Regions from separate parts of the Bradyrhizobium genosp. P genome, predicted to be linked through region 2. Evidence: predicted binding sites of a transcription regulator. Region 2 holds the regulator's gene; each other region holds the start of a gene.

Region 1 (4,156 bases), 1.3 Mb from region 2:
GCCTCATCAAGTTCTAGGCGGTTCACTCGAATGCCGACCATAATGTGATCGTGCAATTCCTGGCACCCGCGACCGAGTGGTGTTCACTGAGGGGAACAATCCTCAGACCTACCTCAAGCTGATCGCTAGCGGTGAGGTTGACGAAACGATGCTGGACGCACTTGAGGATTATGTGAAGCGCCAAAAGAAACGCCTTGGGCTTCCTGCAAAAAATGAGGCCGCCAACCGAGGCGGCCTGACCACTTTTCGACAATAACTGATCCTCTCACCACGAACAGGGTCCGCTTGCCGTCGGTTACTTCGGTAGCGACATAGGTATTTTTGGATTCTAGCTCAGCCCCTTTCAGGCCAGTCGGCATCCGCTGCACGGCTCGGTGACAGGCTGCACTATCGGTCGGGAGTAGTGTTCCATGCGGGTCTTCAGTCTTTTGCCCGCGTACATACTGATGGAAGAAATAGCGATACATCGCGCCTCTCCATTTGGGGATCAACGTCCGCAGAGAGGCATGGTTCAAAAGTCAACTCTATTTAGGGGCAAGTGCGCTGGGGAACTCCGGCGCCGAAGCGCCGGAGTCCTAGCGCGGCCTCGGTCCCCCGTGCACGGGCTCATCCCGGAAACCACCATAGCAGTATAGCCCTGTGTCCGGTTCACGACATAGGCAAAAATCAAATCAGGCCACTAGGGGGATAAAACAGGCCAGTACCCGCCGGCCGGTGCTGGCCGAAATAGGCCACTCGCGGAATCAAAACAGGCCACTAATCAGGAACGATTGCCGCCATGCCGTGTTGGTTTCAGCCGCCGGATGCCGCGCCGCCCCCGTCGGCATCCGTTGGAATGACGGCCCTAGCACCTCCCCGGGCTGGGGCCGTTTCTTTTGGCCACTCGCAGATGCGCACTTGCATTTTTCAACTGATTGTGGATCGATGCAACCTATAGTTAATTGGCATTAACCATAAGGCTGAGAGAATCAGCTATTATAAACCCGTTGGCCCGCAGCAGCGGCAAAATCTATGCTTTGCTCCAAGCACATAAGGCTAAGGGCGGGGAACGGGCCAAAAAGCTTTTTCAGTTCTTGAATGAGATTGGCGCTCGCGCGCTGGGGCGGCATCTTGGCCGAGTTTTAGAAATGGCAGAATCTTCGGCAGATAAGTGGGAGTATGAGGGGAAAGTCGCCCAGCGGTTTGGTTTCGAGCAACAGCTAGAGTTGCCCATGCCAATGCCGGCACCCGAAACGAAAGAGGCCGCCAACTGAGGCGGCCTCTCGATAAACCTGCCCCAGGTTGGGAGCCGTGTCGGGGTCCGATGCGGCCTACAACAGGAGCATTGCTATGCCGATGATGACGAGCGGGCTTAGCCCGAGCAATACGATGCAAATGCTTCCAAATGGACCGCCGCCCATGACGCAACTCCTGCATGGAGTTGGAACCTACGCCCGATGGAACTCGGCAGAATAGTGCAGATTGCGCCTCCGCAATTCGCAGAAACAAGAATCGCCAATCACGGTTACCACCGAATATCGGCAATCCTCGGAACTCCGTTCACCCATGGAGAACTACGAGGCTTCTCCTTTCGTTCACTGAGATAAAATTCCTTGATGGGGATCAAAATTCCATCGGTGTGGTGGCGGCCGAACCGTCAGTAATCCTACTGAGAACATCGGCCCAACCAATTCAGGCCACTGCGAAAATCAAATTAGGCCACTAGGGGTCAAAACAGGCCAGCACCCGCCGGCCGGAAAGAACATATTGCGAACAGAGAACAAACATGGTACAGACTTGCCCATCAACAAACTATTCCGCCTGACCTCTTCGCCCGTTTGTCCCGCTAGCGAATCCCCGCCATAAGGAGCACATCCCAATGTCCGCCTCTGCCCTGCGTATCGTCGAAGGATCCTCCATGGACAAGTCGAAGGCCCTCTCAGCCGCGCTCTCCCAGATCGAGCGCCAGTTCGGCAAGGGCTCGGTGATGAAGCTGGGCAAGAACGACCGCTCGATGGATATCGAGACGATATCGTCGGGTTCGCTCGGGCTCGATATCGCGCTCGGCGTCGGCGGCCTGCCGAGGGGGCGCGTCGTCGAGATCTATGGGCCGGAATCGTCGGGCAAGACCACGCTGGCGCTGCACACGGTGGCGGAAGGCCAGAAGAAGGGCGGCATCTGCGCCTTCATCGACGCCGAACATGCGCTCGATCCGGTCTACGCACGCAAGCTCGGCGTCAACATCGACGAGCTCCTGATCTCGCAGCCCGACACCGGCGAGCAGGCGCTGGAAATCTGCGACACGCTGGTGCGCTCCGGTGCGGTCGACGTGCTGGTGGTCGACTCGGTTGCGGCGCTGGTGCCGAAGGCCGAGCTCGAGGGCGAGATGGGCGATGCGCTGCCGGGCCTGCAGGCGCGGCTGATGAGCCAGGCGCTGCGCAAGCTCACCGCCTCGATCAACAAGTCAAACACCATGGTGATCTTCATCAACCAGATCCGCATGAAGATCGGCGTGATGTACGGCTCGCCCGAAACCACCACCGGCGGCAACGCGCTGAAATTTTACGCTTCCGTCCGCCTCGACATTCGCCGCATCGGCGCAATCAAGGAGCGCGACGAGGTCGTCGGCAACACCACCCGCGTCAAGGTCGTGAAGAACAAGCTGGCGCCGCCCTTCAAGCAGGTCGAGTTCGACATCATGTACGGCGAGGGCGTCTCCAAGATGGGCGAAATCCTCGACCTCGGCGTCAAGGCCGGCATCGTCGAGAAGTCCGGCGCCTGGTTCTCCTATGACAGCCAGCGGCTCGGCCAGGGACGCGAGAATTCGAAGGCGTTCCTGAAGGCCAACCCGGACATGACCGCCAAGATCGAAACCGCGATCCGGCAGAACTCCGGCCTGATCGCCGAGCAGATCCTCGCCGGCGCGCCCGAGCGCGATGCCGACGGCGAAGAGCCGGCAGCCGCAGAGGACTAAGCCTCAAGGCTTGCATGATTTCGCTGGAAGCGGGCGCTGAGGACGTTGAGTTGCCGACGTCGTCGGCGCCCGCTTCGTTTGGTGCGTATGGCAGGTGATCTCGTGAAACGCCTGATATTAACCGGTTGGCCGTTACTAGAGTTCACCAAGTCCTACTTCGCCGATCTCTCGGTTGATTTCTCCTTCCGCTTCGTCTGGGGATCGCTGCCGTCCAAGGACGAACTGGCAAACTATCTTGGCGCGCGCACATCCGATCACCGTCCCGGCTGTCATTGGTCGGACTTTGCTGCTCGATGGGGTCAGAGCAATAACAGGAGTCGCAAGGACCTGGGCCTGGTTGACTTCTGTCAGCAGTATAAAACGGTCGAGCTGTGGTTTGATACGGACCCGAACGCTCAGTTGCAACTGGTCTGGCTGCTAGATTACTTTCGACCTCACCCACGGCTATTGGCTAAATTGAAGTTGCGTCTTGTTGACCTCAAGATGGTCACGCTTGCTCAGGATGGACTTGGCAAGTGGCGACCGGCGGCTGTCGATGTGACTGAACAGGTACTGGCGACGGCGAGTGCGGCATGGCACGCATTTCAGGCGGCGACGCCGGAAGGCTGCTTTGATCTGCTCAGGCAGGACTTGAGCGCCCTGCCGTTGCTGAGACCCGTGTTGCTAGATCTGCTTGAAGAGCTTCCGTCTCAATCGACGGGACTCGGCGCCACGGAAATGCGGATGCTTGAACTGGTCGCGAGAGGATACTCGCTTACGAACGCGCTGTTCCATCTAGAACAGCTGCGTCAGACTCGAATCTTCAGCGAGTCGGAGTATGGCTACCTGCTTGACGGACTCGCGCATGGCCCGAGGCCGGCTGTGGAAGGCCTTGATGACGAATTACGCACGCTCAAGAGGACAATTTCAGGTCTCGCTTGTTCGCCTATCGCCGAAGCGAGCTTTCCCTGACTGAATTCGGCAAAGGGATTGTCGCACACAAGGAAGACTTTTCTCTCCACAACCCGATCGATCGCTGGTGGGGCGGCACGCACCTCACCAACGATAACCTCTGGCGCTGGAACCCGACGCTGGTGAAGCCGTAGCGTGCGGCTCGCGGCCGCTCACCCCGGCGCCAGCGCCTTTTCCCGGCTCGCAATCAGCGCCCGCAGCTCTTCCGTCACGGCGACCGATTGATGCGTCTTCTGGTCGGTTGCCACCCAC
Region 2 (4,156 bases):
GCCACGGTGCGCTGATGCTGCGCCGTGTCAGTGACGGCTTTGCCATCGACGCGGTCAAGCCTGGTGGCATCGACCGGCCGTGGTCGCCGGCGGTTTCCGGCGATACCGAGAGCGAAACGATGTTGCGGCTGCCCGGCGCGACGCGGCCTGCGGTCGATGCGACCCCGGCGGAGGCGGATGTTCAGGGCGACGATTAGGGGTGGTCGGGCGAGGGCGTCGCCGGAATTTCGAAGGCGCCGAGATGGTACTCGTCGGAGTCGGGGCCGGCGTCGGGCAACTTGACCAGGGTGAAGGCGGCTTCGGGAAATTGCTGCCAGACCTTGAGGTCGTCGGCGGTGACCGTGAGCCAGCCGAACCGGAACATGTACCGGCCCGGCTCCGTGACGCGTCCAGCCTTTTGCCAAGTGACCTTGTCGACCACCGCGCGTGTCCTTCTCAGCGCGAGATGATGCGCCAAGGCGCTGTTGGACGCAAATCCCCAATTGCGCCCCGGAACCCTAAGTCCGGGGTCGCTCGAAATTGCTTTGGTCACCCGCCGCGAGGCGGTTCATCCTGCGGCGCTGATGGTCTCAACCCAAAAATAGCGACGCAAATGCAGAGGGCCGCCGCTCCAAGACCTTGGGCTTCTGTTCGACGGTCGGCTGAACCGCCGGCAGCTGCAGCACGGTCACGCGCTGCCCTTCGCAGAGCTGCGTCACCAATATGCGATTGCCGTCGGGGAATTCGACCGCGTCATGATGGCGATCGGGAACGTCGGGCTCGACCTCGTTGAACACGCCGACGCGGTAGCCGATCGTCTTGGTCCAGATCCAGCGGCTATCGTAGCGGACGTTTTCAGCGAAGGCGAGCTCGGTGCCCGGACGCATGCAGACCGCGACGGCCGGATCATGCTCCGAGGCAAAGCCGCGGGTCGACGTGCCGCGGAAGGTCGTGGTGATCAGCGTCTCTCCGACAACGGCGGGACGCGATGCCACAGCGTGCAGACTATAGTCACACATCGGATGGCTCCTCATTTCGAGATAGCGACCCGTGCCTCCCCTTGAGGCGCAGGCCTCTACCAGAGTGGACGATAGCGAAACAGTCTTTTCCCGTTTCTGGGCGATTGTACGACTGGCCGCCCAGGAGCTCCGATCACAAACGCGCTACAGCGCGCGGGAGGTATCGGAGCGCGTCCAGAGAAGCAACGCGCTGCGCTATCCGCCAAGCAACTTGCCGATGTGTCGCTCGTTCCTCGACGCCGTCAGTATTTGCGATAGAGCCCGATCAGCTTGCCCTGGATCCGCACCCGGTTCGGCGGCAGGATGCGCACTTCATAGGCAGTGTTGGCCGGCTCGAGCGCGATCGAGGCGCCACGCCGGCGGAAGCGCTTGAGGGTGGCTTCCTCTTCGTCGATCAGCGCCACCACGATGTCGCCGGTGTCGGCGGTGTCGTTGCGCTGGATCAGCGCCATGTCGCCGTCGAGGATGCCGGCATCGACCATGGAGTCGCCGCGCACTTCCAGCGCGTAGTGTTCCCCGGAGCCGAGCATGTCGGGCGGCACACTGATGGTGTGGCTGCGGGTTTGCAGCGCCTCGATCGGCGTACCGGCCGCAATCCGGCCCATCACGGGGACGGCGACCGGGCGGTTGCCGTCATCCTCGGCGCCAATCGGTGCGCTCGAGCGCTTGCCGAGCGTGCCTTCGATGACGCTGGGCGTGAAGCCGCGCCGGCCATTGCCGCCGCCGGAGAGCTCGGGAAGCTTGATCACCTCGATGGCGCGGGCGCGGTTGGGCAGGCGGCGGATGAAGCCGCGCTCCTCGAGGGCGGTGATGAGGCGATGGATACCGGATTTCGAGCGCAGATCGAGCGCGTCCTTCATCTCGTCAAACGAGGGCGGCACGCCGGCCTCTTTCAGACGTTCGTTGATGAAACGCAGAAGTTCGTACTGTTTGCGCGTGAGCATCTCGAGCATTCCCCCGGTTGATAGCGTCGTTCGATTCCGAGACATCAGAAGAAAGCCAGGTCTCGGAAGCGCTAAACTCCGAGATGGACTCCCATTCATAGACACCAGTACTCGAAACAAATCATGAACGGACACTATATGTTCGATATGTGTTCCGCAACCACTTAATTTCAGGTGAACGTAGAGCTGAGCGTGGAGCTGAACGTAACAGCCGTTCCCGATGCGCGGTTCGCGCGCAGCGTCACTCCGGCATCGTCAGGATCTCGCACGGCGCGCCTGTAACGGCGGCCGGCGCGAACGGCGGACGGATCAGAAGTGCCCGTGCCGCAGCGAGATTTCCCAACAGCGAACTGTCCTGCTGCAGGACCGGCGTCGCGATCAGCGTGCCGTCGTCGCGCTCCTCGAGCCGCGCGCGCAGATAGTCCTCGCGCTGGTCGTTGGCGGCAAGATCGCGGCCGAGCACGGCGCTCTCGCGGACATGATGAATCACCTTGCGTCCGTTCAAAGCCCGAATCAGCGGCACCAGAAACAGGAAGGCGCAGACATAAGACGACACCGGATTGCCGGGCAGGCCCATCACCCGCATCGAACCCAACCGCCCGTGCATCATCGGCTTGCCGGGCCGCATCGCGATCCGCCAGAACGCCATGTCGACGCCCTCGGCCTCCAGCGACTGCTTGACGAGATCGTGGTCGCCGACCGAGGCGCCGCCGGTGGTGATGAGTATGTCGGCGTCCGCCTCGCGCGCCCGGCGGATTCCTGAGGTGGTCGACGCCACGGTGTCGGCGGCGATGCCGAGATCGACGGTCTCGGCGCCTTCGGCGCGCGCCAGCGCCCGCAGCGCATAACCGTTGGAATAGACGATCTGACCCGGGCCGGGGCGGGAACCCGGCATGACAAGCTCATCGCCGGTCGCCAGCACCGCGACCTTCGGACGGCGGCGGACGGCCAGTTCCGGATAGTTCATCGCGGCGGCGAGCGACAGCGCGCGGTCGGACAGAACGCTGCCGCCTGCCAGCATTACGTCGCCTTCGTGGAAATCCACCCCGGCGACGCGGATATGCCGACCTTTGGCGGCGGCCTCCGTCAGGGTGATGTGGTCGCCGTCAGCCTTGGTATCCTCCTGGATGATGATCGCGTCAGCGCCATCGGGGATCACGCCGCCGGTAAAAATCCGCACCGCTTCGCCGGCGCCGACTGTTCGCTCGAACGGCCGGCCGGCCGCGACCTCGCCGATCACCTTCAGCCGGGCCGAGAGATCAGCTGCGTCGGCTGCGCGCACCGCGTAACCGTCCATCGCCGACATCGGCTGCGGCGGCTGGGTGCGCCGCGCCGCGACGTCGCGTGCCAGCGTGCGGTGATAGGCGGTATCGAGCGCCACCATCTCCTCGGGCAGCGGCTCTGCGCTGGCGAGAATGGCGGAGAGGGCATCGGCAACCGGCATCAGTGCCACGGGCAGGACCTCCTAAATCCAAAGTGCCTAAATCCCAAATGCCTAAATCCCAAGTGCGGCGAGCGCCCTTGCCACGTCATCCGTCGATGTCACGTGGACGGCGTGAAGGCCGCGCGCCCGCGCACCTTCGATATTGGCGGCGGAGTCGTCGAAGAAAAGGATCCGCGACGCCGGCACGCCGATCGCTTTTACCACATGATCATAGGCTTCCGCGTCGGGTTTTCTGAAGCCGATGGTCGAGGACAGGAACACGGCGCGGAAATGGCCGAGCAGGTCGGCGTAAGCGACCGAGAAATGCGCGACATGGGCCGGGTTGGTATTAGAGAAAGCATAAAGCGGCATCCGCAGCGCCGCGCGCGCCAGCAGCGGCGCGATGCCCGGCATCTCGCCGGTGAAGATTGCGTTCCAGCCGTCGAGGAACTGCGCGTCGGTAAGGCTGATGCCGAGCGATTGGCGCAGGTTCGCAAAAAACGCCGCGTCGTCGATCCGGCCGATCTCATGATGCTTGAAACTGTCGTCGACGACGAAACGCGTCGTGAGGTCGGCCGGCGCGCAGCCAGCGTGTTGCGCCCAGTTCGCCATCACCCTGTCGAAGCTGATGTCGAGCACGACGCGGCCGATATCGAACAGCAGCACGTCGACGGAATTGGGGGAGAGGGAGGAGGTCATTGCGCGAACGGTTTACGAAAATTGCGGGCAGCCGGCAATGGATTCGATTTCACGATGTCGGTGTGATGTCGTTGACAATCTGGCCCAACGCC
Region 3 (4,156 bases), 1.7 Mb from region 2:
GGCTTTCCAGTGGCAGGTGCACGACCACGCGTTTTCCCCCGATGCGTGCGGCAATGCGGTCGATCAGCGCGGATATCTCGTCATTGTCATGCACGGTGGCATCGAGGTCGCGCTGCTGCTGCACCACGATCTCGGTACGCCCGGCGGCAAGCCTGACGAGATCGAAGCCGAAGCCAGGATCAAGCGGATCATTGAGCGCCTCGAGCCGTTCGCGGAACAGGCGGTCGATCATCTCAGCTCTGGTCACCGGACGCCCGGCTTCGATGGCGATGCTGCGCACCGCACCATCGGTGCGGAAAAAGCTCACCTCCAGTTGCCGGGCGCCCTTGCCTTGCTTGCCCATTGCCGTGACCAGCATTTGGGCAAGGCTCGAGAGTGTCAGTGCGATCACGGTGTCGGTTGCGATGGGTTCGGGGAAACGCTTCTCCACGATGTAGTCGGGCAGCGGCTTGCGCGGGCTGATCGGGGCATCGCCCTGCCCCAACGCATGGCTGAGCAGCGTCGTGAAGGCGGCACCGAACCGCGCCGAGATCTCGTGCGGGGCGCGGGAGGCGACCTCGCCGATGGTTTTCAACCCGGCACGGCGCAGCCCCGTGGTGATCGCCTCGCCGGCGCCGAGCGCTGCGACCGGCAGCGGGCCGACGGCACGTAGCTCCCCGCCATCGGCGACGATCTTGCCGGATGCATGCCGCGTCAGCGTGCGCGCCGCGATCGAAGTGCCTGCGATCGCAGCGCTGACCGTAAAGCCGCGCCGGCTCAGCGCGTTCGTCACGATCTGCAGCAGCGCGCGCTCGCCGCCGAACAGATGCGCGCAGCCGGTGATGTCGAGGAACAGGCCGTCAAGCCCGTCCAGCGCCACCAGCGGCGTGAAGCGGTCGCACCAGTCGGCGATATCGTTCAGCGTTGTCGCATCGGCGGCGGGATCGGCGTCGTAAACAGTCAGCTCCGGGCAGATCGCGCGCGCATTGGCGAGCGGCAGCCCGACCGAGAGGCCGGCGCGGATAGCGGCCTCGTCGATGGCGTGGAGCAGGATCGCGTTGTGATCTTTTGCGACGACGACGCTGGGAATTTCTTGCTTCTTCGCCTCCCCCGCTTGCGGGGAAGGCCGGATCGCATCGCGAGATGCGATCCGGGTGGGGGCTCTCTCCTCAGCGGGACTCGTGGAGAGACCCCCACCCCAACCCTCCCCCGCAAGCGGGAGAGGGAGCCCTGCCACCTTCCGAGTGTCAGCTTGCGAGGCGATGCTCTGCGCCAGTTTGCGCTGGATGCGGTCGATGGGGAGGCGTGGCAGCCACAGGCTGAGGATACGCCGACGGTTCACTGAATTGGCACTCATCACATTTCCATTCCATGATCCATCGCCCGACCGGGCCATGACGATTGCGCACGAGCTCAGTGTCGAAGCGCGGCGCGCCCCAAACACTTGCGGCATTGCCCGGCGGCGAATGCGCCGCGCGCACGATCCAGCGCGTCTCCGCGGTCGAGGGGATCGGCGTCGCTGCGATCCGCAGCACCAGTGCGGTGACGCCGGAGGCTTGCGCGGCCAGCGTCAATTTGCGGCTGGCGACGAGATCGAGCTGGCGCACATTGCCCCAGACCTCGAGCACGACCGCGCCCAGCGCATCGCAGGCCAGCGCATCGGCGGCGGTGCGCAAACCGCTGTCGACGTCGGCGGCGCGCACCGTGACCAGCAGGCGCGGATCGAGGCCGAGTTCGGCGAGCCCGTTCATCGACAACGCACCGGATTCACGATCGGAAAAATCCTGCCGCACCCAGACCAGCGGCTTGCGCGATGACAGCCGTCCGGCGAGCCCTGCAACAAAGCCGGTCGCGGCGCCGCTTTGATGACCGCCAGCGAACACCTCATGCAGCGCTGCTGCTGCAAGCCCGCCGTGCAGCATCGCATCCGCGCCGGCATGTCCGAGTGCGACGCGGTTCGGCATCGCCGCATCAGATGGCGCCTCGATGCGCGCGATGCTGCCGCGCAAGGACGCAAGCGTACCCGTGCGTGCGCCGTTCATGATGCGCCGCTCCTTACTTTCAAAAATTTGAAGCCGTCACTGGTTCTGAACAGAGAACCACGCTGGCTCATTTGTTCATGATATGTTCTAATATAAAGCTAACGGGACCGGCGGAGTCAATCAGATTGATGGGCTTACCGATTCATCAGCGGAATCAAGGGGATTGCGGAGCAGCCCGGAACCGGCTGCGCCGCCGCCGCCTCGCCTCCGCATCAATCAGGCGCGCGCACCCCTGACATCACGGCGCGACGGACACGGAGCAGATCGCATGCCCATTATCATGCTCGACAACGACACCGATTTCGACGGCTGGCGCAAAGCCGCGCGACGATTGGCACTGAATGACGTGACGCCATCCGATGTCACGTGGACGGTGCGCAACGAGGCCGAATTATTTTCGGCGGAAGGCGTCAACGCCCTGCCGGATGCGCCGCATGCGACGTTCAACGTGTCAGCCATCTTCGTCGAGTTGGCAAAGGCTGCGATCCTGCATCGCAAGGACGACCGCTTCGCCCTGCTCTATCGCCTGCTATGGCGGCTGCGCAGCCATCACGATCTGCTCAGCGCCACCACCGACCCCGATGTCGCCGAGGTCAACGCGATGGCGCGCGCGGTCTATCGCGACATCGACCGGATCCACGCGCAGCTCCGCTTCCGCGAAATCGGCCGCGAACAGAAGGCGCATTACGTCGCCTGGTTCGAGCCCGAGCATCACATCGTCGAGGCCGCTGCGCCCTTCTTCGCCAGCCGTTTCGCCGACATGCCGTGGTCGATCCTGACCCCCGACGTGTCTGCGCATTGGGATGGGCACGCGATCTCGATCACGTCAGGCGTCGACAAATCCGAGGTGCCGACCGAGGACCGGCTCGAGGACACCTGGCGGCGTCACTATAGCGGCATCTTCAATCCGGATAGCGGCATCTTCAATCCGGCACGGCTGAAACTGATGGAGATGCCGCAGGCCTATTGGAGGAACCTGCCCGAGGACTCGATCATTAAGCCCCTGCTCGAAGACGCAATGCGGATGACGGGCGGCGCCTTCGCCAACAAGACGGTCGAACCGCGCAAGCTCGAGAGACAGCAGGACACACCGATGGTCCGCAGAGATGCCCACGACACGATCGCGGCCTTGCGCGAAGAGGCCGCCGATTGTCGCGCCTGCCCGCTCTGGAAGGACGCGACCCAGATCGTGTTCGGTGAAGGGCCGCAAACCGCCTCGATCATGTTGGTCGGCGAGCAGCCCGGCGACAAGGAAGACCTGGCCGGCAAGCCGTTCGTCGGCCCGGCCGGCGAGATGCTCAATCGCGCGCTGGAGGAAGCCGGCATCGCGCGCACCAAGGTCTACGTCACCAACGCGGTGAAGCATTTCAAATTCGTGCCGCGCGGCAAGATCCGGCTGCATCAGAAGCCTGCTACGCCGGAAATCCGCGCCTGCCGCCAATGGTACGAGCGCGAACTTGCCGCGATCCAGCCTGAACTGGTGGTCGCGCTCGGCGCGACCGCCGCCCAAAGCGTGTTCGGCAAGATCACGCCGGTCAACAAGAACCGCGGCCGATTGATCGAACACGACGGCACCAAGGTTCTGGTCACCGTGCATCCATCCTATCTGCTGCGGCTACCAGACGAGGACGCCAAGGCATTGGAATACCAACGATTTGTCGACGACCTGAAAATCGCAGGCAGCCTTTTGCGCCGATCGGCGCACGCGGCCTGAGTTCCCGCAAAACGTGTGGAATTTGGGCAACACGTTGACGTGAAACGCTCTGAAACGGTTGATAAGTATCTACAACCTTGAATTGATCTATGCTAGGGTCGCATGCTGCACAGGCATTGGGCGTCATGTTCACGCCATGACGTTCCCTGAGGTCGGCGCGCTGCACGGTTCGACTAGCCCCAATCGTGCAGCGCGCGACCTCGACCTGGCGGCCTCCCCCCAGATTCCTTTGCGGATCAGCGGCGCTTATTGCTGAAGATTGCTGCCCGCCGCGCCGAAGCCACTTAGCTGCGCCGCGCCGCACAAAAACCGGTCGCAAACTGGGTACAGGGCGATTTATCGCCGGATTTCAATTGCCTGTCATATGCATCGATCAAAGTCGGCGCCATTGGGACAGGAGTTTACAATGAGCGATATGGCG

What was found. Region 2 encodes LexA, which represses DNA repair genes until DNA is damaged. Its sites were predicted from a motif close to TGTTCNNNNTGTGTTCNG; they were not measured.
Region 1: the regulator LexA is predicted to act here: its motif matches at 1,738-1,755, upstream of recA (recombinase RecA).
Region 3: the regulator LexA is predicted to act here: its motif matches at 2,094-2,111, upstream of ACP2YO_RS31395 (ImuA family protein).

What each region holds. Positions count from the first base shown of each region.
Region 1 is NZ_CP188195.1:3,550,784-3,554,939, forward strand. It holds partial or broken gene ACP2YO_RS17165 (IS1 family transposase) at 1-77, opposite strand, end outside; gene ACP2YO_RS17170 (DUF6894 family protein) at 126-467, opposite strand; gene ACP2YO_RS17175 (hypothetical protein) at 987-1,253, shown strand; gene recA (recombinase RecA) at 1,859-2,953, shown strand; gene ACP2YO_RS17185 (hypothetical protein) at 3,056-3,904, shown strand; gene ACP2YO_RS17190 (acyl-CoA thioesterase) at 4,057-4,156, opposite strand, start outside.
Region 2 is NZ_CP188195.1:4,813,347-4,817,502, forward strand. It holds partial or broken gene ACP2YO_RS23285 (ComEC/Rec2 family competence protein) at 1-197, shown strand, start outside; gene ACP2YO_RS23290 (hypothetical protein) at 194-421, opposite strand; gene ACP2YO_RS23295 (hypothetical protein) at 570-998, opposite strand; gene lexA (transcriptional repressor LexA) at 1,241-1,942, opposite strand; gene glp (gephyrin-like molybdotransferase Glp) at 2,184-3,395, opposite strand; gene ACP2YO_RS23310 (HAD family hydrolase) at 3,438-4,064, opposite strand.
Region 3 is NZ_CP188195.1:6,520,543-6,524,698, forward strand. It holds gene ACP2YO_RS31390 (Y-family DNA polymerase) at 1-1,336, opposite strand, end outside; gene ACP2YO_RS31395 (ImuA family protein) at 1,227-2,021, opposite strand; gene ACP2YO_RS31400 (UdgX family uracil-DNA binding protein) at 2,290-3,735, shown strand; gene ACP2YO_RS31405 (inorganic phosphate transporter) at 4,142-4,156, shown strand, end outside.